DNA from 2 places in the Streptomyces sp. NPDC090032 genome. Region 2 is predicted to be linked to the other one. Evidence: riboswitches for the same ligand, from Rfam matches in the RefSeq annotation. Region 2 holds a riboswitch; the other holds the start of a gene.

Region 1 (15,423 bases), on a different contig from region 2:
CAACCGCTCAGCCAACAAGTCCCACCGCCACTTCTCCTCGACCCACTCGCGCCCCCGCTCCCCCATGCGCCGCCGCAACTCCGGGTCGCCGAGGAGCGTGATGATCCGGTCCGCGGAGTCCTCCGCGTCGCCGCCCTTCACGACCCAGCCCGTCTCCCCGTCGAGCACCGCGTCCGGCGCGCCGCCGGAGTCGCCCGCCACGACCGGCAGGCCGGTCGCCGACGCCTCCAGGTAGACGATGCCGAGGCCCTCGACGTCGAGGCCGCCCCGCCGGGTCCGGCACGGCATGGCGAACACGTCGCCCGCCCCGTAGTGCGCGGGCAGCTCCGACCACGGCACCGCCCCGGTGAAGCGCACCGAGTCGGTGACGCCCGTCTCCACGGCGAGCCTGCGCAGCTCCTTCTCGTACGGGCCACCGCCCACCACGAGCAGCACCGCGTCCGGGACGGCTGCCAGGATCCGCGGCATCGCGAGGATCAGCGTGTCCTGCCCCTTGCGCGGCACGAGCCGCGAGACGCACACGACGACGGGCCGGTCGGTCAGTCCGAGGCGCGCGCGCACCAGGGCGCCGCCGGAGCCGGGGTGGAACGTCTTCTCGTCCACGCCCGGCGGCAGCTGCACCATCCGCCCCGCCGCGGCGGGCGTCAGCGCGGCGGCGATCCGCGACCGCGTGTACTCGCCGAGATACGTGATCGTGTCCGTCGACTCACCGATGCGGCGCAGGAGCCCGCGGGACGCGGGCAGTTGCGCCCAGCCGGCCTCGTGCCCGTGCGTGGTGGCCACCAGGCGCTGCGCGCCGGCCTTGCGCAGCGCGGGAGCCATCAGGCCGAGCGGGGCCGCGGCCCCGAACCACACCGACGTACAGCCGTGCTCCCGGAGCAGGCCCACCGCGCGCCGGGTGACGCGGGGCGTCGGCAGCAGCATCGTCGTACGGTCGCGCACGACGGTGAAGGGCTGCTCGGCGTCGAAGGCCGCGGTCGCCTCGACGCCCTCGCGGGTGCGCTTCCAGGTGGAGGCGTAGACGACGAGCTGTTCGGGGTCCAGACGGAGCGCCATGTTGTGCAGGAACGCCTGGATGCCACCGGGCCGGGGCGGGAAGTCGTTGGTCACGATCAGGGTCTTGTGCATCGCCGCCGACAGTACCTAACGCGCCGGTGGGCCGTGCTTCATGGCCCCTGCACAGTTCTTCCGGGCATCATGGCCCGAATGATGCCGAGAATCCCGGTCCGCGCGGTGCTGGTGTGGGCCGCGACCAGGGCGCTGCTCCTCCTGTGCGTCCTGAAGGTGATCACGGTCCCGGGTCCCGACGTGACGACCGACGTCTCCGTCATCTACCGCAACTGGTACGGGGTCCTGCGCACGGGCACCTTCCCGCTGGACGACGTCACCTGGCAGTACCCGCCCGCCGCCGCGGGCGCGATCCTCTCCCCCGCCCTCCTGCCCTTCCTGTCCTACGCCACCGCGTTCTACGTGCTCGCCCTCCTCGCGGACGCGGTCACCTTCGGGCTCCTGGTGTCCGCGGGCGGGCGGCCGGGCAGGTCGTGGCGCGGGGCGTGGGTGTGGGTGGCGGGCGTGCCGTTGCTGGGTCCGACCGCGTACGCCCGCTACGACGTCATGGTCACCGCGGTCGCGGTCGCCGCGCTGCTGGCCGGGGCCCGGCATCCGCGCGTCATGGGGGCGCTCACGGGGCTCGGCGCACTGCTCAAGGTGTGGCCCGTGCTCCTGCTGCTCGGGACCCGTCGCGGCCGCGTCACACGGGTCTCCTGGGGCAGCGCGGCCCTCACGGCCGGTGCCCTCGTCCTCGTGTTCGCGGCGGCGATGCCGGGCGCGCTCGACTTCCTCACCTCCCAGCGCGACCGCGGCACGGAGGTCGAGTCCCTCGGCGCGCTGGTGTTCCATGTGGCGCGGCAGTTCGGCTGGCCGGGTTCAGTCGGGCTGCACTACGGGTCGATGGAGTTCCTCGGCCCCTACGTGGACGTCGTGAGCGTGGTCGCGCAGGTGCTGACTCTGGCCGCGTTCGGCTGGCTCCTGATGTGGCGGCTGAGGGCGCGGGCCTGGGCGCCGGGCACGCTCGCGGACGCGGCGTTCGTCGCGGTGCTGCTGTTCACGACGACGAGCTGGGTGATCAGCCCCCAGTACATGCTGTGGCTGACGGGTCTGGCCGCGGTGTCGACGGTGTTCTCCGCGAGCCGGATGACCCCGCCCGCCTGCCTGGTCCTGGCGGCGTCGCTCGTGACGTTCCTGGAGTTCCCGCTGGGCTTCGCACATGTCGTGGGCGGCGACGGCCTCGGCCTCGGCCTGATCCTCGTACGCAACGGCCTGCTGGTCGCCGCCTCACTGACCGCCGCCCGGCGCCTGTGGCGGCAGACGGTCACGGAGCCGCACCGGGGCGAACAGCCGCCGTCGCCACAGCCGACCCGCGACGAGAGTCTGCTGGCGTCGTAGATCCTCTCGTCGGTCAGCCCAGCTGTGCGCTCAGATAGTCCCGCCAGTCCGCCGTGAACTTCTCCTCGGTCGTCCCCAGCAGGCTCTCCATCGCCGCCTCGACCGCCCCGGCCCGCCGCCTGTGCTCCCCGACGGCGCGGTAGAAGGCGTTCAGCTTCGCCTCGCCCCACCGGTCGGCGATCATCCGGCAGGCCAGCCACCCGCCCTCGTACGCCTGCGCCAGCTGCCCCGCGTCGCCGGAGAATCCGAAGTCGGGGTCGGTGGGGAGGGCGCCCGGCAGCCGGCCGAGCCGCACCGCGCGCTCCAGTTCCGGGGCGGCCTGCCCCGCGGAGCGCCCGGTGCCGCGGTAACCGACCCAGTCCGCGTACCCCTCGGACAGCCACAGCGGAGTCGCCGCCGACGTCTCCGCGCGGCTGGCGACATGGGTCGTCTCGTGCGTGAGGACGACCTGCTTGCCGAAGGAGCCGAGCACGTCGTACGCGTCCGGGTTCACGATGATCCGGTCGGCCGGCGTCCGCCCCGGCGCGCCCGCCTCGCCGGTCGTCACGGCGGCGATCCCCCGGTACCCGGCAGCGGGGGCCCCGAGCAGCGCGCCCATGCCGTCCAGGGACTTCGGGACGAGGACCACGACCCGCTGGGCCCAGCCGGTCCCCCAGGCGTCGCTGACGGCGGGCACGGCCTCGTCGGCGAGGTCCGCGTAGTCGCGCAGCGCGCCGTGGGACCTGCCGACGCCGAGGACGAGACTGTGCGCGCCCCGCTCCACGACGACTCTGCCCTGCTCCCAGAGCTGCTCGCCGGTCTTCGGGGCGGGCCGGTCGGACGTGACGTACCAGCGGTCCCCGCGCAGTTCGAGCTTGAGAGCACGCCCGGAGACGATGGGCGCGCTGTCGTAGCCCTTGATCCGGTAGCGCAGTTCCGCGCCGGCCTTGGCGTGGCTGCCCGAGCGGTCCAGGCGGGTGATCCGGTACGTCCAGGAGGTCAGCGGGACGTCGGTGAGGTTCGTCAGGGCGGCGGCGTCCGCGCTGCCGGTGGCCCGGTACGCGGCCGGGTCCCGGGCGAGGACGGCGTCCGCCCGGCGGTCGAGGGTGCGCTGTACCTCGCGCCGCGCCGTGTCCTGCGCCGCGCCCCCTCCGCAGCCGACGAGCCCGGCGAGCAGGGAGGCCACGGACAGCAGGGCGACGCACGCCCCCGCTCCACCCGCACCACGCCTACGACCAGCCATCCTCCCGATCGTACGGCGCCTGTCGCGCCGGGCCTCTCCGGCCGCGACCGCTCAGACCCGCGTCACGGACGAAACCGGCATCATGCCCACCGGGTCGTAGCGCACGGGCGCGCCGGGATAGGGGGCGTGGATGACCTGGCCGTTGCCCACGTACATCCCGATGTGGCTGGCGTCCGAGCGGTAGGCGACCAGATCGCCGGGCCGCGCCTCGGAGAGGGGCACCTGCCGGCCCGCGAACCGCTGGGCCTGTGAGGTGCGCGGCAGGCCCACACCTGCCCGCGCGTACGACCACTGCATGAGGCCCGAACAGTCGAACCCGGAGGGCCCGTTGGCGCCCCAGACGTACGGCTTGCCGACCGCGGACATGGCGGCGGCGACCGCCGCGGCGGCCCGGCCGGACGACGGCACGCCCGCGCCCGACAGATCGGGGATTCCGTCGCGCCCGCCACCGCGCGAGGCGCGCTCGTAGGCCGCACGCTGCGAGGCGGGCAGGGAGTTGAGCAGCCGGCGGGCCTTGGCGAGCTTGTCCTCGACGGTCCGTTTGTGGCGGGCGACGGCCTTGCGGGACCGTTCCAGGTCGACGAGCTTGCGGGTGGCCTCGGCGCGTTCCTGCGACAGGTCGCGCTGTGCCCGCTGCAGTTCGGTGAGTTCGCCGGCCTGGCGGGCGGTGACGCGGTTGAGGACGGACGCCTTGTCGAGATAGCCGTCGGGGTCCGAGGACAGGAGCAGGGCGAGGGCGGGGTCGATGCCGCCCGAGCGGTACTGGGCGCCGGCGAGCGAACCGAGGGCGCCGCGCATGGTGTTGATGCGCTCCTGCCCGCGGGCGACGCTGTCCTGCAGGTCCGCCAGTTCGCCGCGGAGCTTGTCGGCGCGCTCGTCGGCCTTGTTGAACGCCTCGGTGGCCTGCTCGGCCTGCTCGAAGAGGCGGTCGACCTCGGCCCGGGTGCCGGACGGGCGGTCCTGTGGCGCGGCGCCCGCGGGGGCGGCGGTGAGCCCTGTGGCGGCGGTGGCCACGGCTGACAGGGCCGACAGAACGTAGACAGTGGAGCCGCGCGCACTCTGGTCGAGGCCGGACTGTGCGGGACGGCGATGGGACCCCACGAGTAGCCGCTCCCCCTTCCGCTGACGAACGACCCCCGGCCGGAGAGCCCGGTCGGGGGAATGCGGGGCGACATTAGCCGCGAGGGGCGGGCGCGGCCAACGACCGTCGTACGGACGGAAACACGACGCCCCGCCTATGACGCAGGTCATGGGCGGGGCGTGGGGTCAGCGCGTGATGTCGGAATTCGCCCGAACGGGCGCGTTTTCGCGTGGCGCTCGTCCGAGGGTCAGGCGGGGATACGGACGCCGAACTGGAACGATCCGACGGTGCTCATCGACTCGTAGCGGACGACGGCGCCGGGGTGCGGGGCGTGGAGCACCTGGCCGTTGCCGGCGTAGAGGCCCACGTGCGCGAGGTTGTTGAAGAAGACCAGGTCGCCGGGCTTGAGCTGGCTCATACCGATCTTCGGGCCGTCGTTCTGCTGCGTGTACGTGGTCCTGGTTATGCTCACGCCGGCCTGCGCGTACGACCACTGGGTGAGCCCGGAGCAGTCGTAGGAGTTGGGGCCGGTGCCGCCGGAGACGTACGCCTTGCCGAGCTGGGTGGCGGCGGCGTTCAGGGCGGCGGCGCCGCGCTGAGAGGCGGGGACCTCGTTGCCCAGGTCGACGCGGGCGCCGGCGGAGCGGCTCGCGCGGGCGTCGTCGGCGGCCATCTTCTGGCGCTCGGCGGCGGTGAGGGTGTTGAGGAGCTTCTGCGCGGCGCTGAGCTTGCTCTGGACCTGCTGCTTCTTCTTGCCGAGTTCCGTGCGGGTGTCGGCGAGGTCCTTGAGCTTGTCGGCGGCCTCCTGGCGCTCCTGCGCCAGCGAGCGCTGCTTCTCCTGGATCTTCTTCAGGCCCTCGACCTGCTGACCGCTGAGCTGGTCGAGCGTGGAGGCCTTGTCCAGGAAGTCGTCCGGGTCGGCGGAGAGGAAGAGCTGGACGGAGGGGTCGATGCCGCCGGAGCGGTACTGGGCACTGGCCATCGAACCGAGGCCGGAGCGCAGTGTGTTGAGCTCCTCCTGGCCGCGGGCGACCTTGTCCTGGAGGTCGCCGATCTCCTTCTCGAGCTTCTTCTGCTTCTCCTTGGCCCCGTTGTACTTGTCGGTGGCCTTCTCCGCCTCTTCGTAGAGCTTGTCGACCTTGGCCTTGACCTCGGTCTTGCTCGGCTTCGGCGCGGCCTGCGCGGCCTGCGAAGTGAGGGCCACGGCTGCGGCGGCGGTTGCGGTGAGCACGGTCACACGGGTGCGGCTCGGCTGCTTGGGTCGACGGTGGGACGCCACGAAGGCGAGCTCCTTCTTCCTCCAGCCGCCTACCGACACGCCGGTGGGCGGTGACCCTCTGCCGTCACTCCTGATGAGCGATCACCCGAGCGGAGGTTCGAGGCCAGACCTTAGTGACCTTCTTGTGATCAGTTCAAATCCTGACGGGAAAAAAGTCGGTCACCGAGCGCATTCTTTGCACTCAACTCACGTGCGGTAATGCTCGATTGACACTACGTTGCGTAAACGATCCGCCAATTCGGGCATCAGGCCCAGAGGTTACGTATGAGACCTACGTTGTCTATGTGGCGAAGTACCGGAACCTGCGGGGCGGATGGTCAGCCGCGCGAGAGGCGCTTCAGAAGCATCACGGAGGCGACGGGACGGGCCCCCGACTTGGCGACCCCGTCGGCCACCTCGCGGTCCGTGGAGACGACCACCACGGGCCGTCCGGACGGCTCGGCGCGCACCAGCTGACGGATCAGTTCGTCAGCCGTGATGCCCGCCTTCGAGAAGAGCACGCGCACCCCGCGCGGCGGCGCGAGCAGTACGGGAGCGGCGAGTTCGGCCCCGTCGAAGACACAGGTGACCTCGGCGCCGGTCTGCGCGGCGAGCTGGGAGAGCGACCCGAGCAGCCTGAGGCGCTGCTTCTCCAGCGGCATCGTCGGATAGCCGGTCTTCGTCACGTTGTAGCCGTCGACCACGAGATGGGCCTGCGGCAGGGCGAGCAGCTGGTCCAGGATGGCGGGGTCGTGCTCGGACAGGGCGCGGGCCGCGATGTCCTTGGGCGACATCCGCCCCGGCTCGACGGCGTCCACGGTCTCGGCGGGGCGCACGGACACGGGCGGCAGCGCCAGCTCACGGCGCAGACCCTGGGCGGACTCCAGGACGGTGTCGAGCAGCAGCCGTACGCGCATGTCCTCGACGCTGCGGCCCTCGCGCGCCGCCTTGCGCGAGGCCTCCAGCGCCGCCTCCGTCTCGCCGAGCCGGGCCTTGAGCCGCCGCGTCTCGCTGTCGGCCGCGGACAGCTGTGTCTGCATGTCGGCCCGTACGGCCTCGGTCTCGCCGTGGACCTTGCGCAGGGCCGCCTCGCCGCGCTTGACGTCACTGAGCGCGCTGCGCAGCTTGCGGTGGAGGGACTCGGCCTCCTTCTTCGCCGACTCCAGCTCCGCGCGCAGCCGTTCGGTCTCGGACCGGGTCTGATCGCGGACGGCCCCGACCTCGGCGCGCAGCCGCTCCAGCTCGGCCCGTGCCTCCTCGTCGGCGCGCTCGGCGTCGGCCCGCACGGCCTCCTCGCCGGCTGCCGCGACGAGCTTCACCCAGCCCGCGGGCCGCAGCACGTAGGCGGCGGCGGCCACGTCCAGGGGGTCGGCGGCCGGCGGCGGCGCCCCGGCGTCCAGGGCGTCGGAGAGCTCCGGCTGGGCGTCTCTGAGACGTTCGGCGATCCGCTGGCGGAAGAGCGTGTCGCCCTCCAGCGCGGTGGCCATCGCATTGCCGGCGAACTTGGCGCGCCGGGTCGGGGTGAAGCGCGCATACTGCCGCAGCTGGGGCGGCAGTTCGGCGACCGTCAGCCCGCCGAAGCCGTCCGAGACGATCTGCACGACCCGGCGCCGCACACCTTCGGGCAACGGCCGGTCGAGCACCTCAGCGGCGCCGTCCCCGGCCTCCCCGCCTGCGCTCTCCACCATCCGTCACCCCAATGTCCGAATTTTCTGGGGGTTCAGCTCCCTCTCAGGAGCCGGCACCCGGCCTGTCCACGAGTTCGACCTGATCCACCGCGTTGCACCAGCGGCAGCGGACCGACTCGATGGTCTCACTGACCACCTCGCGTTCCTCGACCTTCGGGTCACCAGCGAGGTCGAGGTGCACATATTCGACGACCTTCGACGAGCGGGTCACGTCGAAACGCGTCAGGTTGCCGCAGAGAGTGCAGCGCCAACGGGTCTCGGCGGTCGGCAGGGGAACCGTCATCGGGGCTGTCGCCTTCTTTCGGGGTCGTACGTTTTCCGTGGTGCGTGGTGCCCGTAACCCTACGGCCTGACGGGGACCCCCCGCGCGGGCGTCCACAGTGGGGAATCGCGGCAGGCCGCCTGGGCAGGTGTGCACCGTTACGTCATGATCTGCCACATGATCGATAATCGGGGTGTGACGGCGGGCAGGACGGTCGGATCGGCTGTCAGGAACCATCCGGCACCGGTGACGTACGGGCTGATCGCGCTGTGCTGCGTGGTGTTCCTGCTCTCCCCGTCGTCCGGGTTCAACCCCGTCTACGGCACGGGCGACCGGCTGCTCGCGGCGCAGAGCGACTACTTCGAGCGCTGGGGCGTGATCCCCGCCCAGCTGCTCACCGGCTCCCCGCGCGCGGCGCTCACCACGGTCTCGGCCCTCTTCGTCCACGGCAGCTATCTGCACCTGCTGGGCAACATGCTCTTCCTGTACGTCTTCGGCGCGATGGTCGAGGAACGTATGGGCCACTTCCCGTTCGCGCTCTTCTACCTGATCTCCGGCTGCGCGGCGCTGCTCGGCTACGCGATCGGGTACGCGGACTCCGAGCAGACCCTGGTGGGCGCCTCAGGGGCGATCTCCGCGGTGCTCGGGGCCTTGCTGTATCTCTTCCCCGCGGCGCGCGTGACGAGCCTGTTCCCGTTCCTGTTCTTCCTGCCGCTGCGGTTTCCGGCGTGGGTGGTGCTGCCGTTCTGGGCGGCGCTCCAGTGGGCGGCGGCACGGCAGGTCAGCCAGGGGCCCGGGGTGGCGTACCTGGCGCACCTGGTCGGGTTCTCGGTCGGGTTCCTCTACGCGTGGGTGCGTTACAGAGGAAAGGGAGGGGTGGGCGAAGCCCTTCTGAGCAAGGACGGTGGCGGGAGACGGGAGGGCTAAAGTGACAGGTGCCCCAACCACGGCCACCGAGGGAGACAGCCAGCCGTGATCACCGCGATCGTGCTCATCAAGACCAGCGTGGACCGGATCCCCGAGATCGCCGAGTCGATCGCCGCCCTGGACAGCGTCAGCGAGGTCTTCTCCGTGACCGGCACGTACGACCTGATCGCCATGGTGCGCGTCGCGCGCCACGACGACCTGGCGGACGTCATCCCCGGGAAGATCAGCAAGATCCCGGGCGTGGAGGCGACGGACACGCACGTCGCGTTCCGCACGTACTCGCAGCACGACCTGGAGGCGGCGTTCGCGATCGGGCTCGACTCCTGATCCCGTCCGCATGACGAACGAAGGCCGCCCCGAGGGGCGGCCTTCGTCATGTCCGGCGAGGTGGGCGGATCACACGGAGCGGATCACACAGAGGGGACGCAACGCCCGTCCTCCGTGCGGTAGTTCCACTGCGCGCCGTCGCGGACCAGCTCGGTGACGGCGCGGACGAAACGCTCGACGTGCTCGTCCGGGGTGCCGGCGCCGAAGCTGACACGGATCGCGTTGAGGGACTTCTCGCCGGGCGCGGCCTCGGGTGCCCCGCACTCGCCCTGCGACTGCGGGTCCGTGCCCAGCAGGGTGCGTACGAGGGGGTGGGCGCAGAAGAGGCCGTCGCGCACGCCGATGCCGTACTCGGCGGAGAGCGCGGCCGCGAAGTGCGAGCTGTTCCAGCCGTCGACGACGAACGAGATGACGCCGACGCGCGGAGCGTCGTCGCCGAACAGCGAGAGCACCTTCACCTCGGGCACGGCGCCGAGGCCGTCCCGGACCTTGCCGATCAGGTACTGCTCGCGGGCGACGAGCGAGTCGAAGCCCGCCTCGGTGAGCGCCTTGCAGGCGGAGGCGATGGAGTAGACGCCGATGACGTTCGGCGAACCGGCCTCGTGACGGGCCGCGCTGTCGTGCCACTCGACGTCCACACCGCCGTCTGCGCGCCGCGCGACCTTGCGCGAGGCGCCACCGCCGGCGAGGTAGGGCTCGGATCGCTGGAGCCAGTCGGCGCGGCCGGCGAGGACGCCGGAGCCGAAGGGCGCGTACAGCTTGTGCCCGGAGAAGGCGACCCAGTCGACGTCGAGGTCCTGGATGTCCACGGGGTGGTGCGGGGCGAGCTGCGCGGCATCGAGGACGATGCGGGCGCCGTGGGCGTGGGCCGCGGCGGCGAGTTCACGGACGGGCCACAGCTCGCCGGTGACGTTCGAGGCGCCGGTGACGCACACCAGGGCGGGCCCGTGGGGGTCGCGGCCGGCGAGGGCGCGCTCCAGGGTCTCGACGGCCTCGGCGGGCGTGCGCGGCGCGTTCAGGTACGTCACGCGGGCGTCGCGCCACGGCAGCAGCGAGGCGTGGTGCTCGGTCTCGAAGACGAAGACCTCGCAGTCGGCGGGAAGCACGGCCGCGAGCAGGTTGAGCGAGTCGGTGGTCGACCGCGTGAAGATCACCTGGTCGTCCGCGCGGCAGCCGAGGAACTCGGCGACCGTCGCGCGGGAGTTCTCGAAGAGGTCGGTCGACAGCTGCGAGAGGTATCCGGCACCGCGGTGCACGCTGCCGTAGTACGGCGCGTAGGCCGCCACGTCGTCCCAGACCCGCTGGAGCGCCGGGGCGCTGGCCGCGTAGTCGAGGGCCGCGTAGGTGACCTCGCCCCCGGTGACGAGCGGAACGGTGACATCCCGGCCCAGAACCGGCAGGGACCCGGAGATTTCACGACAAAGCGACTGGTCGGCGGCAGCGGTGGGGACAGACATGGCGAACTCCCGTGAGAGGCAAGCGAATTGACCGCACCGGAGCCGATGGCTCGACGGCGCAGCTGAAAAGGAAAAGGGTGTGCGGAGGTGGGGCGGAGATGCCCTATCGCATTCGCTTGCTCACGAGACTGCTCCCTTGAGGACCAGGACCCCAGGGTGTGCAGGGGTCCGCGCTTGCAGCGCACCTTGCTGTGCACTGCCTGGTCTTCACCCGGGGCACCCCGCCACGGACGGAGGGTTGCCGGACAGCGAGCCGGGGCCTAATCGCTGTCACTCATGACCTGCCGTGAAGTATGCCAGCTGATCGCTTCATCGCAACAGCGTGTCCGCATCCCGGACGCAGCGTGGTGGGGAGGCACCGGCCGGCACCTCCCCACCACGTCCGTGCCGCGCGCCTACGCGTTGCTGGCCGCCACCCAGCGCTCCAGCGTCCGCTTCGCCGAGCCCGAGTCGATCGACTCCGCGGCGCGGGCCATGCCGGCCCGCAGCTGCTCGGTCAGCGGGCCCTCGCCCGGCGTGAGAGCGACGAGCGCCGCCGCCGAGTTGAGGAGGACCGCGTCCCTTACCGGACCCTCCTCACCGTCCAGGAGGCGGCGGGCGACGTCCGCGTTGTACGACGCGTCCGCACCCCGCAGCGCGGACACCGGCACCAGGTCGATGCCGACGTCCCGCGGGTCGAAGGCCTCCTCGCGCACGGCGCCGTCCCGGACCACCCAGATCCGCGAGGTGGCCGTCGTCGTCAGCTCGTCCAGGCCGTCGTCGCCGCGGAAGACGAGGGAGGAGTGGCCGCGCTCCGCGAAGACGCCCGCCACGATGGGGGCCATCCGCGCGTCGGCGACACCGACGGCCTGGGCCCGCACCTTGGCCGGGTTGGTCAGCGGGCCGAGGAAGTTGAACGTCGTCCGGATGCCCAGCTGGCCGCGCGCGGCCGCCACGTACCGCAGCGCCGGGTGGAACTTCACGGCGAAGCAGAACGTGATCCCGGCCTCGTCCGCGACCTCGGCCACGCGCTTCGGCGTCAGCTCCAGGTTCACGCCGAGCTTCTCCAGGACGTCCGAGGCGCCGGACGCCGACGAGGCGGCGCGGTTGCCGTGCTTGACGACCTTGGCGCCCGCGCCGGCGATGACGATCGCGGACATCGTGGAGATGTTGACCGTCTTGGCGCCGTCGCCGCCCGTGCCGACGATGTCGACCGTGTCGCCCGGGACCTCGATCACGTTCGCGTGCTCGTACATCGCCCGTACGAGACCGGAGATCTCCTCCACGGTCTCGCCCTTGGCCCGCAGCGCCACCGCGAACCCGGCGATCTGCGCGTCGGTGGCCTCGCCGCGCATGATGCGGTCCATCGCCCAGGCGGTGTCGTCCGCGCTCTGGTCACGCCCGTCGAGCAGGCCGTTCAGTACCGAGGGCCAGGAACGGCCCGCCGCGGTATTGCCTCCTGCGGGGGTCACAGCATTCATCTGCCGCTCCTGGTTTTCAGTGTGTAAGGGAACAAGGCCACCCTATCCACCCCTGGGAGCGGCAAAGAGCCCCGTCCAGTGCCTGGACGGGGCTCTCACCGTGGCGACCATGGGGGTCGGATCAGGTGATCAGTGGTGGCCGTGGCCGCTGGTGATCTCCTTGTACTCCTCGACAGTCGGCTTGGGGATCTGGCTCTCCTCGCCGTACATCCCCTCGGAGAGCCTGGCCCGCAGCTTCTGCGTACCGGACACCTTGCGCTCCACACCGTTCTCGTCGACCGCCGGGCCGACCTCGAGCGGCGCGTACTGCTCGTGCGCGGTGAGGGTGTGCAGGGCCTCGGGCCCGAGCGGCTCGTGGACCTCGATGAACTCACCGTGCGGCAGGCGCTTGATGAGGCCGGACTCGCGTCCGTGCAGCACCTTTTCCTTGTCACGGCGCTGGAGGCCGAGGCAGATCCGCTTGGTGACGATGAAGGCCAGCACGGGCACGACGAAGAACCCGATGCGCACGAACCAGGTGATCGCGTTGATCGACAGGTGGAAGTGCGTGGCCCAGAGGTCGTTACCACCACCGAGGAGCAGGACGAAGTACCAGCTGATCCAGGCGGCACCGAACGCGGTCCGGGTCGGGACGTTGCGCGGGCGGTCCAGGATGTGGTGCTCGCGCTTGTCGCCGGTGATCCAGGACTCGATGAACGGGTAGACCGCGATCACCACCAGGACCAGCGGGAAGATCATCAGCGGGATGAACACACCCAGGACGAGCGTGTGACCCCAGAGGTTGATCTCCCAGCCCGGCATGAAGCGGATCAGGCCTTCGGAGAAGCCCATGTACCAGTCGGGCTGCGCGCCGGTGGAGACCTGGTCGACCCGGTACGGGCCCATGGCCCAGATCGGGTTGACCGACGCGATCGCGGCGACGACCGCGATGACACCGAAGACCAGGAAGAAGAAGCCACCCGCCTTGGCCATGTAGACCGGGAGCAGCGGCATGCCGACGACGTTCTTGTTCGTCTTTCCGGGGCCCGCGAACTGCGTGTGCTTGTGGTAGAAGACCAGGATCAGGTGAGCGACCACGAGACCGAGCATGATGCCCGGCAGCAGCAGGATGTGGACCGAGTAGAACCGCGCGACGAAGTCGCCGCCCGGGAACTCGCCGCCGAAGAGGAAGAACGACAGGTACGTGCCGACGATCGGCACGGACAGGACCGCGCCCTCCATGAAGCGGACACCGGTGCCGGAGAGCAGGTCGTCCGGCAGCGAGTAACCGGTGAATCCGGTGAACATGCCGAGGACGAACAGCAGGAAGCCGAACACCCAGTTGACCTCACGCGGCTTGCGGAACGCACCCGTGAAGAACACGCGCATCATGTGCACGAACATGCCGGCGAGGAAGATCAGTGCCGCCCAGTGGTGGATCTGCCGGATCAGCAGACCACCGCGCACCTCGAAGGAGATGTGCATGGTCGAGTTGAACGCCTCGGACATCAGCTGTCCCTGCAGCGGGACGTAGCTGCCGTGGTACTCCACCTCGTTCATCGACGGGTGGAAGAACAGCGTCAGGTACACACCCGTGAGGATGATGATGATGAAGCTGTAGAGGCAGATCTCACCGAGCATGAAGGACCAGTGGTCCGGGAAGATCTTGCGCATGTTGGCCTTGGCCAGGGAGTAGATCCCGAGCCGGCCGTCCGCCCAGTCGGCCACCCGCTCACCGGCGGGCGCCTTCTCGCGCGAGGACGCGTCGTTGGTCGTCGAAGTGCTCATCCGCGCTCCCAGAAAGCAGGACCGACGGGCTCTGCGAAGTCGCCGAGCGCCTGCAGGTAACCCTCGCCGTTCACGCCGATACGCAGCTGCGGGAGCGCGTGGCCGGCGGGACCGAAGATGACGCGGGCGCCGTCGGAGAGGTCGAAGGTGGACTGGTGACAGGGGCAGAGCACGTGGTGCGTCTGCTGCTCGTACAGGGAGATCGGGCAGCCCACGTGGGTGCAGACCTTCGAGTACGCGACGACACCCTCGTGGCCCCACGCGAGCTCTTGCTTGTCCTTGATCTCGTCCGGCTGGATCCGGACCAGCATCAGGGCGGCCTTGCCCATGACCTGCTGGAAGTCCTCGTCGTGCTCCTCCACGCCCTCGGGCTTGGCGAAGGTGAGCGAGCCGACCACGATGTCCGAAGGACGCAGCGGCTCGTTCGTGTTCATGTTGACGAGGAGCTTGCCCTTCTTCCACGCGGTGTGCCGGAGCTTGTCCTCCGGCAGCGGACCGAGGTCGCGGAGAAGGACGATGCCGGAGAGCGGGACCATCGCGACCGCGCCGAAGAGCGTGTTGCGGATCAGCTTGCGCCGGCCGAACTGCGACTCCTTGGCGCCCTGCTTGAAGTCCGCCAGGACCTTCGCCTTGACCTCGGGCTCGGCCGAGATCGCGTGACGGTCGTCGGCGACCTCCACGTCGGACATCAGGGTGCGGGCCCAGTGGACCGCGCCCGCGCCGATGCAGAACAGCGCCAGGCCGAGGGTCATACCGAGCGCGAAGTTCAGCGCGCTGATGTGCCCGATCGGCCAGATGAAGACGCTCTTGTCGGCCTTGATCGTCACGAACGCGGCGATGAAGGCGACAGTGGAGAGCATCGACAGCATGAACAGGAAGGCGACCACGCGCTCGGAGCGCTTGGCGGCCCGCTCGTCGATGTCCTGGATCCGGTGCTCGTGGGGCGGCAGCCCCGGATCGGCGAAGGGGTCTTCCTTCACCGCGACCGAGCCGTGCGGCTGGTCGGCGTCCTGCGCGCTGGGCAGGTTCTCTTCTGGAATCTCTTGACTACTCATGACTTCTTGGCCTTTGCGGTCCGAGCGGCGACCCAGACGGCGACGGCGACCAGGGCGCCGAGACCGAAGACCCAGGCGAACAGGCCTTCAGTGAACGGGCCGAGCCCGCCCAGCGTCAGCCCGCCGGGGCTCTCGGTCTCGTTGCCGTTGACCGCGTTGATGTACGCGATGATGTCCTTCTTGCTCTTCTCCGGCATCGTGGTGTCGGGGAAGGACGGCATGTTCTGCGGGCCCGTCTGCATGGCCTCGTAGATGTGCTTCGGGCTCACGTCCTCCAGGTTCGGCGCGAACTTGCCGTGTGTCAGCGCGCCGCCCTCACCGGTGAAGTTGTGGCACTGCGCGCAGTTGGTACGGAACAGCTCGCCACCGTTGGCGATGTCCGCACCCTCAGGGCTGACCTGGTTCTTCGTCGGGACGGTCGGACCGGCACCGAGCGAGGCGACGTACGCCGCGAGCTGGTCGATCTCGGCCTGC
Region 2 (15,423 bases):
GCGCCGCCGCCACCGCGAGGACGCCGAGCCCGCACAGGGAGGCCGCGAGACCGGCGTACAGGAGCGTGTGCGGCTCGCCTTCGTCGGTCTCGCCGGTGTCGGCCAGTTCCGTTCCCTGCGGCGGCCGTTGCGGACCGGGCGACTCCTGCGGCGGGAGCGGGCGGGCCTGCTCACGCCTGGCCGTGACGACCGACGTGCAGGGGTCGGCCCCGCCGCGCCGGGCGTCCTTCGGGCAGTTGGTGCGCGGCACGTCCGCAGTCACGGTGATCGCGCTGGCCTCGCCCGTCGTGCAGGACGCCTTCACGCGCTGGGTGATGACGACCTTGCCGTGGGCGGCGACGTCACCCTTCCAGACGTACACGGATCCCCGCTTCGTGACGGTCCCCGCGGAGGCGACCGGGGCCGAGCCCGCCGTCACGGGCCACTCGACGGCGGCGCCGGTGCGGTTCCTGGCCGAGAAGTCGGAGATCGTGATGGTGTTCCCGGTCTCCTCGCACGGCGGCACGGCGGCCCGCTCCGGCACGTTCGTGAGGTGCAGGGCGGGCGGGGGCTGGGGCTGCGGCTTCTCGATCCCGCGGAACGGGATCGTCACCTGGCCGGGGCTGGAGCCGTAACCGGCCGTCGTACGGACCACGTCCGTCGGGGTGGGGGCCGCGGCGCCGAGCGCCGTCAGTGCGGTGACCGTGGCGGCGAGCGCCCCGGCGGTGCGGGGCGCGGCTGCGCGCAGCCGCGCCCCGCACGAAACTTGTCTGAGCCACATAAAGGGCAATGTAGGCAAAACGTACGATTGCCCCCGGCTACGCCACGCGGCGCTCCGCGTACTCGGTGATTTCGGTCATCGGGGGGCGTTCCTCGGTGTCCACGTCGTGCGTGCGCGGCTCGAATCCCCGTTCGCCGCGCTCGAACTGGGTGAGCACGGGACGTACGAGATGCCCGCGCGCCAGCCGCAGCTGCGCGGTGCGGTAGATCGCCGCGGCCATCCGCCCCAGCGCCTGCCCGTCCTGGTGCCGGTGCTTGCGCACCCCGACGTCGACCTGCCCGAGCGCGTCCAGGCCCACCGTGTGCAGCGCGTCGACGAGAAGACCCAGCTCCACGCCGTAACCGACCGGGAACGGCAGGCGCTCGAGGAGCGACCGGCGCGCCGCGTACTCGCCGCCGAGCGGCTGCACGAACCCGGCGAGCAGCGGCCAGTGCAGATTCAGGACCGGGCGCGCCACCAGCTCCGTGACCCGGCCCCCCTGACCCGCGGCGGACCCGAGCGGACGGTCGTACATCGCCTTCACGAAGTCCACGCCGGGATCCGTGAGCAGCGGGCCCACGATCCCCGAGACGAAGTCCGCGGAGAACTCCTTCAGGTCCGCGTCGACGAAACAGACGATGTCGCCGCCCGTCACGAGCAGCGAGCGCCACAGCACCTCGCCCTTGCCGGGCACGGCCGGGATCCTCGGCAGGATCGCGTCCCGGTGCACGACCCGCGCCCCGGCCGCCCGCGCCACCTCGGCCGTACGGTCCGTCGAACCCGAGTCGATCACCACCAGCTCGTCGACCAGCGGCACCCGCTCCGTCATCAGGGCGCGCCGGATCTCGGCGACGATCTCGCCGACCGTCTCCTCCTCGTTCAGCGCGGGCAGCACCACGCTCACCGAGGTGCCCGCGGCGCGCTTCGCGGCGATCAGCTGAGGGAGCGGGCGATCGGTCACCGACCAGGAACGCCTGCTCAGCCAGCGCTCTACTTCTTCCAGCACAGTGCGCGGCTCCTCACTGTCGGCTCTGCCAGACCACTGACTGTGATCCATCTCGCGGTTCGGACGACTATCTCAAGCCTCCAGGCCTTCGGTTACAGTCTTGAACAACGCCGGTGACCATCGCATGTCGGGGTCACCGCGACGCTTGAGTGATCAAGCGACAGCTCAACAACCGAATAGCGCTCATCCAGAGGGACAGAGGGATACGGCCCGTTGAAGTCCCGGCAACCCTCCCGCCGACCTTGCCGAGGTCCAGGTGGGGAAGGTGCCAATTCCGTCTCGTGGCGAGATGCGCCGCGAGGAAGATGAGGAGAAAGGGCCTCGCCATCATGGCTGCGCAGACTGTCGCCACCACCACTTCCGTTGATCTCGGACCCGCCACGGCGCTCTCCTGCCGCGAGTGCGGCACCAGCTTCCCGCTCGGACCGATCTTCGCCTGTGCCGAGTGTTTCGGGCCGCTCGAAGTCACCTACGACCTGCCGCTCGGCGACCCCGAGTCGCTGCGCAAGCAGATCGAGGCCGGCCCCGCCAACATCTGGCGCTACGCCCCCCTCCTGCCCGTCCCGGCCGACGTCGCCGAGAAGCCGAACCTGAACCCCGGCTGGACCAAGCTCGTCAAGGCCGACAACCTCGCCCGTGAACTCGGCGTCGAGCAGGGCAAGTTGTTCGTCAAGGACGACTCCGGCAACCCGACGCACTCCTTCAAGGACCGCGTCGTCGCCCAGGCCATCGAGGCCGCCCGCGCCTTCGGCTTCACCACCCTGTCCTGCTCCTCCACCGGCAACCTCGCCGGCGCCGTCGGCGCCGCAGCGGCCCGCGCCGGCTTCCGCTCCTGCGTGTTCATCCCGCACGACCTGGAGCAGGGCAAGGTCGTCATGGCCGCGGTCTACGGCGGCGAACTCGTCGGCATCGAGGGCAACTACGACGACGTCAACCGCTTCTGCTCCGAGCTCATCGGCGACCCGCTCGGCGAGGGCTGGGGCTTCGTCAACGTCAACCTGCGCCCGTACTACGGCGAGGGCTCCAAGACCCTCGCGTACGAGATCTGCGAGCAGCTCGGCTGGCAGCTCCCGGACCAGCTGGTCATCCCGATCGCGTCCGGCTCCCAGTTCACGAAGATCGACAAGGGTCTCCAGGAGCTGATCAAGCTCGGCCTCGTCGAGGACAAGCCGTACAAGCTCTTCGGCGCCCAGGCCGAGGGCTGCTCGCCGGTCTCCGTCGCCTACAAGGGCGGTCACGACGTCGTCCGGCCGCAGAAGCCGAACACGATCGCCAAGTCGCTCGCCATCGGCAACCCGGCCGACGGCCCGTACGTCCTCGACATCGCCCGCCGCACCGGCGGCGCCGTGGAGGACGTCAACGACGAGCAGGTCGTCGACGCGATCAAGCTCCTCGCGCGGACCGAGGGCATCTTCGCGGAGACCGCGGGCGGTGTGACGGTCGGCGTGACGAAGAAGCTGATCGAGGCCGGCCTGATCGACCCGGCGCTCACCACCGTCGTCCTCAACACCGGCGACGGCCTCAAGACCCTCGACGCGGTCGCCGAGACGTCCCAGGCGACCGCCACGATCCGCCCGAGCCTGGACGCGTTCCGCGACGCGGGCCTCGCCCACTGACGACCCCGCGAAGACCCGCGAACACCCGCACGGAAAGGCTGCAGCCCCCATGAGCGTCAACGTCCGCATCCCCACCATCCTGCGCACCTACACCGGCGGCCGGGCCGAGGTGGCCGCCGAGGGCGCCACCCTCTCCGAGGTCCTCGCCGACCTGGAGAAGAACCACACGGGTATCGCGGCCCGCGTCCTGGACGACCAGGGCAAGCTGCGCCGCTTCGTCAACGTCTACGTCAACGACGACGACGTGCGCTTCGAGCAGGGCCTTGAGACGGCGACGCCGGAAGGCGCGGGCGTCTCGATCATCCCGGCCGTCGCCGGCGGCTGACCGTCGAGCACTGCGCCGGCGGCTGACCGCCCGGCGTACGCGCCATACGGAGTTACCTGAATTGCCCCCTTCGCGAGAGAAACGGAGGGGGCAATTCTGCAGGGTTGAGCGCGGTAGAGTTGGGAAGCGAGCTTCGCGCTTGTGCCGAGCGCATATATGAAGTCGGCCGCCGCCCGACAAGAAACAGCCAAAGTGCCCCGCCCTTATTGGGTGTTCGCGTCATTTGTCGGGCCCGAGTTGCCCCGGATTCCCATGACTCCGCCGCTTATTACCGCTCTGCCGTGCCCAGAATTCTCGTCCGATTGACCTGTTGCAGAGGGCAGTTGGGCAGATACATTCAGCCGCGGTCGACGCGTTCCGGCGCACACCCCCAACCAATGGGGGGTGAGGTCTGACCCGGGTCCGCGAAGTGCGGTCCTGTGCAAGGGCCAGTAATAGGGGAGTTAGCCATGGCTCAGGGCACCGTCAAGTGGTTCAACGCGGAGAAGGGGTACGGCTTCATCGCGGTCGACGGTGGTGCGGATGTTTTCGTCCACTACAGCGCCATCCAGATGGACGGGTACCGCACCCTTGAAGAGGGTCAGCGAGTCGAATTCGAGATCTCGCAGGGCCAGAAGGGTCCGCAGGCGGACATGGTCAAGCTCGCCGTCTGATCTCGGCGCGAACGGCCACCGACACACTCACGCCGAGAGGCCCGTACCCCGCGAGGGGTACGGGCCTCTCGTGCGTGCGCGCGCGCCCCGCGCACTCCGCCCGCGGGGACCGCGCGTCTGCCGGAGGCGCTTGCACTCTCCTAGGTCGAGTGCTAATCATTGCGTTAGCACTCTGAAGGTGAGAGTGACAGAACTTGGATCGGGTCGGTGAGGCTCGCAGGCCGGGTGGGGCAAGGAACCACACGGCATGCAGGCCGTCCGTCGCGGGCACCAGCACGGTCCGTTTGCATTTCCACCGCGTCCGGGAGGACCACTTCACATGGCCAAGATCATCGCGTTCGACGAGGAGGCACGGCGCGGCCTCGAGCGCGGCATGAACCAGCTCGCCGACGCCGTCAAGGTGACCCTGGGCCCCAAGGGTCGCAACGTCGTCCTCGAGAAGAAGTGGGGCGCCCCCACGATCACCAACGATGGTGTGTCCATCGCCAAGGAGATCGAGCTCGAGGACCCGTACGAGAAGATCGGCGCCGAGCTGGTCAAGGAGGTCGCGAAGAAGACGGACGACGTCGCCGGTGACGGCACGACGACCGCGACCGTCCTCGCCCAGGCGCTCGTCAAGGAAGGCCTGCGCAACGTCGCGGCCGGCGCCAACCCGATGGCCCTCAAGCGCGGCATCGAGAAGGCCGTCGAGGCCGTCTCCGCCGCCCTGCTCGAGCAGGCCAAGGATGTCGAGACCAAGGAGCAGATCGCTTCCACGGCCTCCATCTCCGCCGCCGACACGCAGATCGGCGAGCTCATCGCCGAGGCGATGGACAAGGTCGGCAAGGAAGGCGTCATCACCGTCGAGGAGTCGCAGACCTTCGGGCTCGAGCTTGAGCTCACCGAGGGCATGCGCTTCGACAAGGGCTACATCTCGGCGTACTTCGCCACCGACATGGAGCGTATGGAGGCGTCGCTCGACGACCCGTACATCCTGATCGTCAACTCGAAGATCGGCAACGTGAAGGACCTCCTTCCGCTGCTCGAGAAGGTCATGCAGTCCGGCAAGCCGCTGCTGATCATCGCCGAGGACGTCGAGGGCGAGGCCCTGTCGACCCTGGTCGTCAACAAGATCCGTGGCACCTTCAAGTCCGTCGCCGTCAAGGCCCCGGGCTTCGGTGACCGCCGCAAGGCCATGCTCGGCGACATCGCCATCCTCACCGGTGGCACCGTCATCTCCGAGGAGGTCGGCCTCAAGCTGGAGAACGCCGGTCTCGACCTGCTCGGCCGCGCCCGCAAGGTCGTCATCACCAAGGACGAGACGACGATCGTCGACGGCGCCGGTGACAGCGACCAGGTCCAGGGCCGCGTCAACCAGATCCGTGCCGAGATCGAGAACAGCGACTCGGACTACGACCGCGAGAAGCTCCAGGAGCGCCTCGCCAAGCTCGCCGGCGGCGTGGCCGTCATCAAGGCGGGCGCGGCCACCGAGGTCGAGCTCAAGGAGCGCAAGCACCGCATCGAGGACGCCGTTCGCAACGCGAAGGCTGCCGTCGAAGAGGGCATCGTCGCCGGTGGTGGCGTCGCCCTCCTCCAGGCCTCCGCGGTCTTCGAGAAGCTCGAGCTCGACGGCGACGAGGCGACCGGCGCCAACGCCGTGAAGCTCGCGCTGGAGGCCCCGCTCAAGCAGATCGCCGTCAACGGTGGTCTCGAGGGTGGCGTCGTCGTGGAGAAGGTCCGCAACCTTCCCATCGGCCACGGCCTGAACGCCGCGACCGGTGAGTACGTCGACATGATCGCCGAGGGCATCCTCGACCCGGCGAAGGTCACGCGCTCTGCCCTGCAGAACGCCGCGTCCATCGCCGCGCTGTTCCTCACCACCGAGGCCGTCATCGCCGACAAGCCGGAGAAGGCCGCCGCGGGCGGCGCTCCGGGCGGCATGCCGGGCGGTGACATGGACTTCTGAGCCTGACGGTTCAGCCTGTCCTTTCCGAGGGCGGCACTCCTCTTCACGAGGGGTGCCGCCCTCGGGCGTTCCCCCGGCCGATCTTCCTTGCCCGCCCGGTGATCACGGGTTAGGGTCCCCGGGCATATGTCAGGGGATCGGGGCGGGTGGGGGACATGGCCGACAGTGACGACGTGCCCAAGAAGGGCATGAACGCGTGGGGACAGGCGATATCGGCCGTGGCGCTGGTGGCCGCGCTCGCCATCGGGTTCTGGGCGATGGCGAAGAAGGACGCCGAGAGCAGCGCCGAGCCGAAGCCGGCCGCCTGCTCGGGCGGGGAGGCCGAGAAGGGCGCGAAGGCCGGTGAGGCGGCGGGGGAGGTCTCCGGCGCCCAACTGTGCGGAGTGCTCAACCGGCGTGACCTCGCCGAGCTGCTCGGCACACCGACGGAGATCGCGAAGTCCGCGTCGGGCAGCGCGAGTTCGATCAAGACGGCCGGTGGACGCGAGATCTCCACGCCCTCGGCGCGGGTCGAGTTCGAGACGTACACCGTCACGCTGGAGGGCACCTACGACGGCCATCCGGTCGCCGACACCGCCGGCCTCTTCGGGGACACACAGAAGCGGCGGACGTTCCTGGGCCACCGGGCGGTCCTCTACTCGGACCGCACCATCAGCATCAGGTTCCGCCTCGACGGCAGCGATTCGAGCAGCGCTCCCGGCGTCCCGGCCCGTGTGCTGTCCGTGGCGCAGGACCCGAAGGACAAGGGTGGCTCCTTCGAGCTGTCGCTGTGGCGCTCGGACGGCGCGGTGCCGGACGATACGACGCTGTTCCAGGTCGCCGAGAAGGTGCTGCCGGGGATCCCGGGGTGGGCGCCCGCCAAGTGACGGCCCGCGGCCCGGAGTGATCCGAACGAGGGGCCCGGTAGCCGGACAGGCCCTAGCCGCGCTCGACCGGCGACTCCTGGTAGCTGGTCCAGGCGTCGCGGCCGGCATGGGCCGCGCTCTGGGCTGCGGTCTGCGCCTGGTGGAAGGTGCGGGACGCCAGCTCGGTGGGCGGCACCTCCCAGCTGCCGGTCCAGGTGCGGCCCGCGCGGACCAGTTCGAACACGAGCACGCCGACACCGGCCGCGGCGACCAGCATCCCGGCGCCGGTCAGTACGGCCCCGGCGGTCAGCCGCCCCTGGTCGGGACGGAACTCGGACCAGGAAATCTTTGAGAACGTGCTGTCAGCCATAGCTCCAGAATGCGCGCGGGGCAGCGCGCACGCATGTGGAGCGGCGCGGGCGCCGTCAGGGCGCCCCAGTGGTCTCCCCAGGGCAGGTCCCGTCGTCGACGGTGAAGTCCACGGAGTCGTAGCCCATCGCCTTCGGCAGCTGCAGCGCATGCACGTGCAGGCAGAACGCGGTGTCGGTGCCGCGGGCCCTGACCGAGAAGTCGGCGTCCTCGGTACCGCCGTACCAGATCGTGGATTCGGGCGGGTCGGAGGCGAGCGTGACGGTGAGGCCGTCTTCCGGACCCTGTCCGTGCTGCGCGATGTCCTGCGTCAGGATGTCCTCGTACAGCCCGGTGTCGGTCCCCGGCCCGGACTTGTCCGCCGACAACTGCGCCGTCGCGCCGGTCACCGCGGTCCGCAGATCGTCACCGTCCCAGCCGCCCCGGAAGACGTCCGGGTGGTACAGCGCGTAGAGCGCGACCGCCGCGAACAGCAGCGAGCCGACGATGAGGACGCGGCCGACGGGGTTGTGCGGGTTGTAGACGTACCGGTTCGTGCCCCAGCTGCTCCGGACGAAGACGCGGTCGTCGTCCGGGTGTTCGCGGTCGTGGCTCATGTGGCCATTCTGGTACAGCAGTTGGGCCCGGTTCAGCCCTGTATCCGGGGGAGCACCGCGCGGAGCGCTGCCGCGCGGGCGTGGACCTGGGCGGCCGGCAGGTGGGCCGGAAGGCGGGCGGGCGCCCCGCTGCCGCTTCTGCTTTGCGGTTGTCGCCCACTGGCCGGGAGTGATCAACAGGGCCGGCGGGCGGTGGCCGCCTTCGCCCGCAAGGTGGATCTTGCAGGTCGGACCGCCCCGGGAACGACCGAGTCCTTCGTCGGGGCGGTGTGAGCCCGGCACGAGGTGGAGCCCACGCTCACCGTGCTCCAGTCGACCTACTGGCCTTGTTCACGGGAACGGGCAGCGGCTGGTCCGCCTCAGACGTCGAGCAGGTCCACGACGAAGATGAGCGTCGATCCTGCCGGGATCAGCGGGGAGGGGGACTGCTCGCCGTAGGCGAGGTGGGAGGGGATGGTGAGCTTGCGCCGGCCGCCGACCTTCATCCCCTCGACCCCCTGGTCCCAGCCCTTGATGACCCTGCCGCCCCCCAGAGGGAACCGGAACGTCTGGCCGCGGTTCCAGGAGGCGTCGAACTCCTCTCCGCTCTCGAAGTTGACCCCCACGTAGTGGACCTCGGCCATGGCGCCGGGCTTGGCCTCGGGGCCGTCTCCCACGACGATGTCCTCGATCTGCAGCTCGGCAGGGGCATCGCCGATGGGGAAATCGATTTCGGGCCTCGTCAGGCTCACTTCAACCTCATTCCTCCCCTCCGGAAGCCTCCGGCGGGGCGATCAAGCGCATGGTCGCTCCATGCAGTCAAGTGATTACTCTAACGAATCCGATCGGGGATCCTGTCCCACGTGCCGTCCGATGACCAGCGGCGGCGGCGCTCATGCACGGTCTTCCGGTTCCCGAACCGCTACGGCGGGTCCCGCCACGGGGCGCCTGTGCGGATCCCGGAACAGGGTTCTGTCGAGCGCCTTCCGGTGATTGCTCCAACGCCCGCCCCGCCCCACGACCAGGGCAATGATTCCAACGCGGGGCGGTCACCTGATCCGCCGGGCAGTGCCTAGCGCTCTCCCTTGAGATCCGCGATGAACGCGGTCCAGGTCTCCGCCCGGAGCACGAGCTTCGGGCCGTCGGGGTTCTTGGAGTCGCGGACGGGGACGAGGCCGGGGTGGTCGTGGGTGACCTCCAGGCAACTGCCGCCTTCGCCGCCGCTGTACGTGGATTTGCGCCAGGTGGCTGAGGCGAGGTCAAGCTCTGGGGGCGTGATCTTCATGTGCGTAATCCTCCGCCACTGCTGCGATCAGGGCCAGGGATTGCTTCGGAGTGAGTGCATCAGCCCTGAGCAGATCGTAGGACAGCTGATGCCGGGCGACGGTGGCCGGATCGTCCGTCAACTGGCCCGTACTGGGCGCTTCGATGAAAGCGAGCGGAGGTGCATCAGCGAAGTGGAGTAGCTGGAGGAAGCCGGTCATCGAGGCATGCGCCCCCGCAGAGAACGACACCACCTGAACAATCACCCGGCGCCTACGGATCAGTGCCGAGATGTGCCGCAGGGCCTCGGCCATCACTGCAGGTCCGCCGACTTCCCGGCGCAGGGCGGCCTCATCCAGAACCGCCCACAACAACGGCTTTGTTGGATCGTCGAGGAGGCGGGTTCGTTCCATCCGGGTCGCCACCAGTTTGTCGATCGCCTCTTCCGGGGCCGTGGGCTGGTAGGCCAGGAAGACCGCACGGGCGTATGCCGGGGTCTGGAGCAGGCCAGGGATCAGCAGCGACTCGTACTGCCTGATCTCGATCGCGACGGCCTCCGCCTCGGCCGCCTCCGCGAAGTGTTCCGGGTGCTTCGACTCGTTCGCCTTCGCCCCGTGCCGGACGAAGAACCCCGCCGTCCCCAGCGCCTCGTCCAGACGTTCCGCCATGTCCGGCAGGATCCGTCTCGTTCCCGCCTCCATCTGGCCGACGTACGACCCGCTCACGAACAGCAGCTCGCCCAGGGCCTGTTGGGTCAGGCCCGTCCGTTCTCTCGCGTGGCGGAGTTCCTCGCCGACCATGACGCGGCGGGAGGCGGGGTCGAGGTCCTTCGGTCCGGTCACGTGCATCGACTCCCAGAGCAACAAAGGGGTTTGTTGGGCCGGTGGCTCTGGAAAGCGTAGAGCCGTTCCCGTCACGCTGGGTGGTGAAAGCGGAACTTGACGTGAGGGAGCGGGCGATGGTGGTGCGGGACGCGGAGCGGCTTCGGGTGGTCGAGGAGACCGTCGCGCAACTGCGGGCCGAACTGGGGGTGTTGGGCGTGCTGTTGCCGTCCCTGCGGGTCGACCCCGTGTCGGCGGCGGGGGAGGTCGGCTATCCGCTGGTGGACCTGGGGTGCGTGAATCTGGATACGGCGATGCGGCTGGTCGCCGTACTGCACGACAGGCGTGGGGTGTGAACGTCGGCGTGTACGTGATCGACGTACGGGACGGGCGCGTCGGGCAGGTCATGGGGCGCGAGGGCGGTTACGTGCAGTTGCGGCCGCCGGGTGGCGGGCGCGAGTGGGACTGTCCGCCGGAGGCGGTGGGGGAGGCGCAGGCGGGGGAGGTGCTCCGGGAACGGGTGCGGGAGCTGAACCGGCAGGCTCAGGCGAGGCCGCGATGAGTGGATCGCCGCCTCGGTCGCTCGGTCGTGGGACGCTGGCAGAAAGCGGTCAACGACCGCAGGCTCGTCGATCTACGCTCACGCGCCGCAGGCTCAGCAGGCTTCAAGAGATAAGGACCCGCGATGACCGCAGCACTGGTCGAGCACGACACGGCTCCTGACCGCCGTTCGTGGGACCTCCTGCTCCAGGCATGGCGTGAGCTGGACACGTCGCGGAGCAACGCCAAGGACGGCCGCACCAAGAAGCTGTGGGCCTATGCGCATGCCCCGGTTCCGGTCTATCTGCTCGTGGACCGCTTCGATGAGCACGGCCCGGCGGCCACGTTGTTCACCGGCCCGCAGAACGGGGCGTACAGGCATGCCGAGCGGGTGCCGTTCGGGGAGTGCCTCAAGCTGCCGGATCCGTTCGCGGCGACCGTCGACACGGCCGGCTTTCCCGGCTGAGTCGACGGTCGCGTACGTCTGAAGGGCTTCAGGCCCTTGCCGGTTCCGTGGCCGGTTCTGTGGCCGGTTCCGTGGCCGAGGGCGGCTCGGCCGGGGAACCCGCGACGGTTTCCTGAGTGTCCACGTTCAGATCCACCAGCATCTGCTTGCTGAAGCCGAAGAAGTACGTGGCCGCGAAGCCCACGATGTAGCCGACCAGCAGGCCCGCGCCGTAGATCGAGACCGTCGTGCCCAGGCCCTTGTTGCCGTCGAGGAGGGGGAACAGGGCCCAGCCCGAGGGGCCGATCGCCGTCGAGCCGACCTTGTCGCCGATCATCGAGAAGAAGCCGACGAACGCGCCGCCCGCCGCGCCGCCCACGCACGCCGTGATGAAGGGGCGGCCGAGCGGGAGCGAGACGCCGTAGATCAGGGGTTCGCCGACGCCGAGGAAGCCTGCGGGGAGCGCGGACTTGATCGTCGTCCGGATCGACTTGTTGTGCTTGAGGCGCTTGTACACCGCGATCGCGCAGCCGACCTGGCCCGCGCCCGCCATCGCCAGGACGGGGAGCAGGACGGTGTAGCCCTGCTGCTCGATGAGTGTGGTGTGGATGGGGATGAGGGCCTGGTGCAGGCCCAGCATGACCAGGGGGAGGAACAGGCCGCCGAGGACCAGGCCCGCGAACGCGCCCGTGTTGTCCAGGAGCCAGTTCGCCGCGGTGCCGATGCCCGTGGAGATCTCGCCCGCCACGAACATCAGGCCGAAGATCGTGACCAGGCCGGAGATCAAGACGGTGAGGGTGGGGGTGAGGAGGACGTCGATCGCCTCCGGGACCCACTTCCTGCACCACTTCTCGACGTACGTGGCCAGGACCGCCGCGCCCAGTGCACCGAGGACGCCGCCCTGCCCGGGGGAGAGCTTCTGGCCGAACGCCTCGATGTTCGCGACGCCCGCGTACACGATGATCGCCGCGACCGCGCCGCCCAGGATCGGCGTACCGCCGAACTCCTTCGCCGTGTTGTAGCCGACGAACACCGCGATCAGCGCCATGAAGCCGGAGGCGATGGCGGCCAGGGCGGGGGTGACGCCCGGCAGCCAGTGCAGGTTGATCAGCAGGCCGTTGATGCCGGCGATGATGCCGCAGCCGATCAGCGCCGGGATCAGCGGCACGAAGATGTTCGCGATCCGGCGCAGGAACAGCTTGAACGGGGTGGCGTTCTTCGCCTTCCGGGCCGCCTTCAGCTCGGCGCCCTGAGCGGCGAGTTCGTCGGCCGTCACGGTGTGCGGCTCGGGCGCGGCGGGCCTGGCCTCGGCCACCAGCTCCCCGGCCACCAGCTCCTCGAACTCCGGGGTGATCCGGGCGACCTTCCCCGGGCCGAGGACGATCTGGTACGTCTCGTCGTCGACCACGCCCATGACGTCGGGCAGCGCCTTCAGCGCGTCCTCGTCGACGAGCGCGCGGTCGGCCAGGCCGAGACGGAGCCGGGTCATGCAGTGGGCTACGGACGTGACGTTCGATGCGCCGCCGACGAGGGGAAGGATCGCGGCGGCGATGGCGCGGTTCTTTGAGTCAGCCATGGTCGTGGTGCCTTGCTGTGCGTGGGGGGTGGAGCGATAGGGGACTGCGGGACTACGGGGTCGTGGTCGAGGCCTGGAGCGCGGCGCGCAGGTGGCCCTTGCTGTCGGTCAGGAGGCGGGCGGCCGTCGGGCCGTCGACCGAGCCGAGGATCACGAGGATGGCGTTCTTCACCTCTCCGTCCGTCGCGGCGAGCGCGGCCTCGATGGCGTCGTCGTCCGCGCCGGTGGCCAGGGCGACGATCCGGCGGGAGCGGGCGCGCAGCTTCTCGTTCGAGGCGCGTACGTCCACCATCAGGTTCCCGTACGTCTTGCCGAGCCGGATCATGGTGATCGTCGACAGCATGTTGAGGACGAGCTTCTGGGCCGTGCCCGCCTTCAGCCGGGTCGAGCCGGTGAGGAGTTCGGGGCCGACGACGACCTCGATGCCGTGGTCCGCGGCTGCCGCGAGCGCGCTGTCCGCGTTGCAGGACAGGCCGATCGTGAGGGCGCCCCGGCCGCGCGCGTGCTCGACCGCGCCGATCGCGTACGGGGTGCGGCCCGAGGCCGAGATGCCGACGACGACGTCGTCCGCCGTCAGGCCCAGCTCGTCCAGGTCCTCGGCCGCGAGCTCCTTGGAGTCCTCGGCGCCCTCGACCGCCTTGACCATGGCGCTCGGGCCGCCCGCGATCAGGCCGACGACCTCGCTCGGGTCGGTGTTGAACGTGGGCGGGCACTCGGACGCGTCCAGGACGCCGAGCCGGCCGGCCGTGCCGGCGCCCGCGTAGACGAGGCGGCCGCCGCGGGCCATCCGCTCGGCCGTGCCGTCGATCGCGGCGGCGATCTGCGGGAGCTGCTCGGCGACGGCGGTGGGCACGCTGGCGTCCTCGCCGTTCATGATCCGCGCGATCTCCAGCGTCGACTGCTGGTCGATCTCGGAGAGTTCCGGGCGGAACGCCTCGGTGGTGAGCGTGGCGAGCTGGGCGCGCAGTTCGCCGTAGTTGTCGGCGGCGGCGTCGGTCGTGGAGGTCATGACGTGTGCGGCTCTTTCCGGTGCGGCGGTGGGGCGGTGGGGCGGTGGGGTCACGGATTCACGGATACACGGATTCACGGAGTCACAGGGGAGGGCGGGGCGCGTCGCCTAGCGGGAGCCGCGCGGTGTGTGACGGTGCGCGAGCGCCTCGTACGACGCCGACAGGGCCGGGGCCGCCGTCTCGTACGTACGCTGCGCGACGCCCACGAACAGGCAGTCCACGACGAGCAGCTGGCTCGTACGGGACGACATCGCGGCCGGGCGCAGCTCGCTCTCGCGTGCCGTGGACGTGGTCAGTATGTGGTCGGCGTACTGCGAGACCGGGCCGTCGGGGCGGCCGGTGATCGCGATCGTGGCGGCCCCGTGCTCGAAGGCGACGCGGAGCGGTTCGATCACGTCTCCGGTCGATCCCGAGTGCGTGATGGCGATGGCGACGTCCTTGGCGCGCAGCTGCACGGCGTTGGTGATCGCCAGGTGCGGGTCGCCGTGGGCGTGCGCGATCAGGCCGATGCGCAGGAGCTTCTGGGCGAGGTCCTGGCCGACGAGGCTGGACGCGCCGATGCCGTAGATGTCGATGCGGCGGGCGCCGGCCAGCGCGTTCACGGCCGCGCCGAGCTGCACGGTGTCGAGTCCGGCCGCGGTGTCGGCGAGGGTCTGCTGCTCGTCGTACGCGAGCTTCGCGACGACGTCGGCGATGGGGTCGTCGACCGCTATGTCCGCGGTGACGGCGGGGGCGCGGCCCGACTGCTGCTGGGCGGCGAGCCCGGCGAGGGCGAGGCGCAGGTCCCGGTATCCGGGGTAGCCGAGGAGGCGGGCGGTGCGGACCACCGTCGCCTCGCTGGTGCCGGTGAGTTCGGCCAGGCCGGTGACCGTGAGGGCCGCGCAGCCGGCCGGGTCACCGGCGACGGCCTCGGCGACCCGCTGCATGGAGCGGGTCATCGACGGCGCGAGGGTGCGCACCTTGGCCGCGAGGGCGGCCGGGGCGGGCGGCGCGTCGCCTGCGAAAATTTCCTTCACGTTGCTGGTCACATTTGAAAGATATTTTCAGGGGGGTGCGGCGTCAAGAGTCCTTCGGCTGTGCTGTACGGCACGTCCGCCCGGGCCCTTCGGCTGTGCCGAGGGGTAGGTGGGTGCGTACGCCGAGGGAGCACAATGGCTACATGGAGATCAGCCCCCTCGAGCAGGCACTGCACGCGGCCCGCGCCCTCGTACTCGCCGACCTCGGATCCGGCGAGGTCGCCCACGCCGACGTCGTGTCCCTGGTCGAGGACTCGATAGCGCACCGCCGCTGGTGGGTCGAGCAGTGGCCGGAAGGGGTCGACTACGTCGCCGGGCTCGTCGCGCAGGACGTCCAGGACGGACTCCTCGAACGCAACGGCCGCTGGCCTCTGTGCCCGGTGTGCGGCTCCGGCGAACCCCATGCCCTCGATGTGGAACCGGAGTTGGGCCCCGACCCGCACTGGGTGTGCAGCGAGGCGGGCGTGGTGGTGGCGCCCGTGGGGTCCCTCGGCACCGTCGCGCGATGACCGTCTACATCGATCCGCCGACCTGGCCGGGGCACGGGCGCATGTGGTCCCACCTGGTCAGCGACGTCTCCTTCGGCGAGCTCCACCTCTTCGCCGAGCGGCTCGGCGTCCCGCCCCGCGCCTTCGAGCGCGACCACTACGACCTGCCGTCGCACCGCTACGAGGACGCG

Evidence for each region. A riboswitch is a leader RNA that binds a small molecule or an ion and turns the genes downstream of it on or off. The one in region 2 is predicted to bind S-adenosylmethionine.
Region 1: linked by a shared signal. The riboswitch ahead of ACIPWY_RS09065 (aminotransferase class V-fold PLP-dependent enzyme) and the one ahead of thrC (threonine synthase) in region 2 are both predicted to bind S-adenosylmethionine.

The regions. Positions count from the first base shown of each region.
Region 1 covers NZ_JBIVFF010000003.1:442,922-458,344, reverse strand. Annotated here, with positions in the region: gene ACIPWY_RS09110 (glycosyltransferase family 4 protein) at 1-1,128, opposite strand, end outside; gene ACIPWY_RS09105 (glycosyltransferase 87 family protein) at 1,207-2,445, shown strand; gene ACIPWY_RS09100 (hypothetical protein) at 2,459-3,667, opposite strand; gene ACIPWY_RS09095 (NlpC/P60 family protein) at 3,719-4,768, opposite strand; gene ACIPWY_RS09090 (NlpC/P60 family protein) at 4,996-6,027, opposite strand; gene ACIPWY_RS09085 (NYN domain-containing protein) at 6,345-7,694, opposite strand; gene ACIPWY_RS09080 (hypothetical protein) at 7,738-7,977, opposite strand; gene ACIPWY_RS09075 (rhomboid family intramembrane serine protease) at 8,134-8,883, shown strand; gene ACIPWY_RS09070 (Lrp/AsnC family transcriptional regulator) at 8,929-9,210, shown strand; gene ACIPWY_RS09065 (aminotransferase class V-fold PLP-dependent enzyme) at 9,294-10,667, opposite strand; SAM riboswitch class IV at 10,833-10,949, opposite strand; gene trpD (anthranilate phosphoribosyltransferase) at 11,063-12,127, opposite strand; gene ACIPWY_RS09055 (cytochrome bc complex cytochrome b subunit) at 12,257-13,894, opposite strand; gene ACIPWY_RS09050 (Rieske 2Fe-2S domain-containing protein) at 13,891-14,949, opposite strand; gene ACIPWY_RS09045 (c-type cytochrome) at 14,946-15,423, opposite strand, start outside.
Region 2 covers NZ_JBIVFF010000006.1:426,494-441,916, reverse strand. Annotated here, with positions in the region: gene ACIPWY_RS17385 (hypothetical protein) at 1-760, opposite strand, end outside; gene ACIPWY_RS17380 (glucosyl-3-phosphoglycerate synthase) at 798-1,745, opposite strand; SAM riboswitch class I at 1,926-2,057, shown strand; gene thrC (threonine synthase) at 2,051-3,361, shown strand; gene ACIPWY_RS17370 (ubiquitin-like small modifier protein 1) at 3,411-3,686, shown strand; gene ACIPWY_RS17365 (cold-shock protein) at 4,136-4,339, shown strand; gene groL (chaperonin GroEL) at 4,659-6,284, shown strand; gene ACIPWY_RS17355 (DUF6215 domain-containing protein) at 6,440-7,150, shown strand; gene ACIPWY_RS17350 (hypothetical protein) at 7,203-7,499, opposite strand; gene ACIPWY_RS17345 (hypothetical protein) at 7,555-8,094, opposite strand; partial or broken gene ACIPWY_RS17340 (IS5/IS1182 family transposase) at 8,182-8,411, opposite strand; gene ACIPWY_RS17335 (FKBP-type peptidyl-prolyl cis-trans isomerase) at 8,454-8,825, opposite strand; gene ACIPWY_RS17330 (DUF397 domain-containing protein) at 9,146-9,358, opposite strand; gene ACIPWY_RS17325 (helix-turn-helix transcriptional regulator) at 9,333-10,178, opposite strand; gene ACIPWY_RS17320 (hypothetical protein) at 10,220-10,513, shown strand; gene ACIPWY_RS17315 (hypothetical protein) at 10,510-10,719, shown strand; gene ACIPWY_RS17310 (hypothetical protein) at 10,843-11,163, shown strand; gene ACIPWY_RS17305 (PTS transporter subunit EIIC) at 11,192-12,718, opposite strand; gene murQ (N-acetylmuramic acid 6-phosphate etherase) at 12,771-13,727, opposite strand; gene ACIPWY_RS17295 (MurR/RpiR family transcriptional regulator) at 13,836-14,756, opposite strand; gene ACIPWY_RS17290 (hypothetical protein) at 14,888-15,253, shown strand; gene ACIPWY_RS17285 (DUF4031 domain-containing protein) at 15,250-15,423, shown strand, end outside.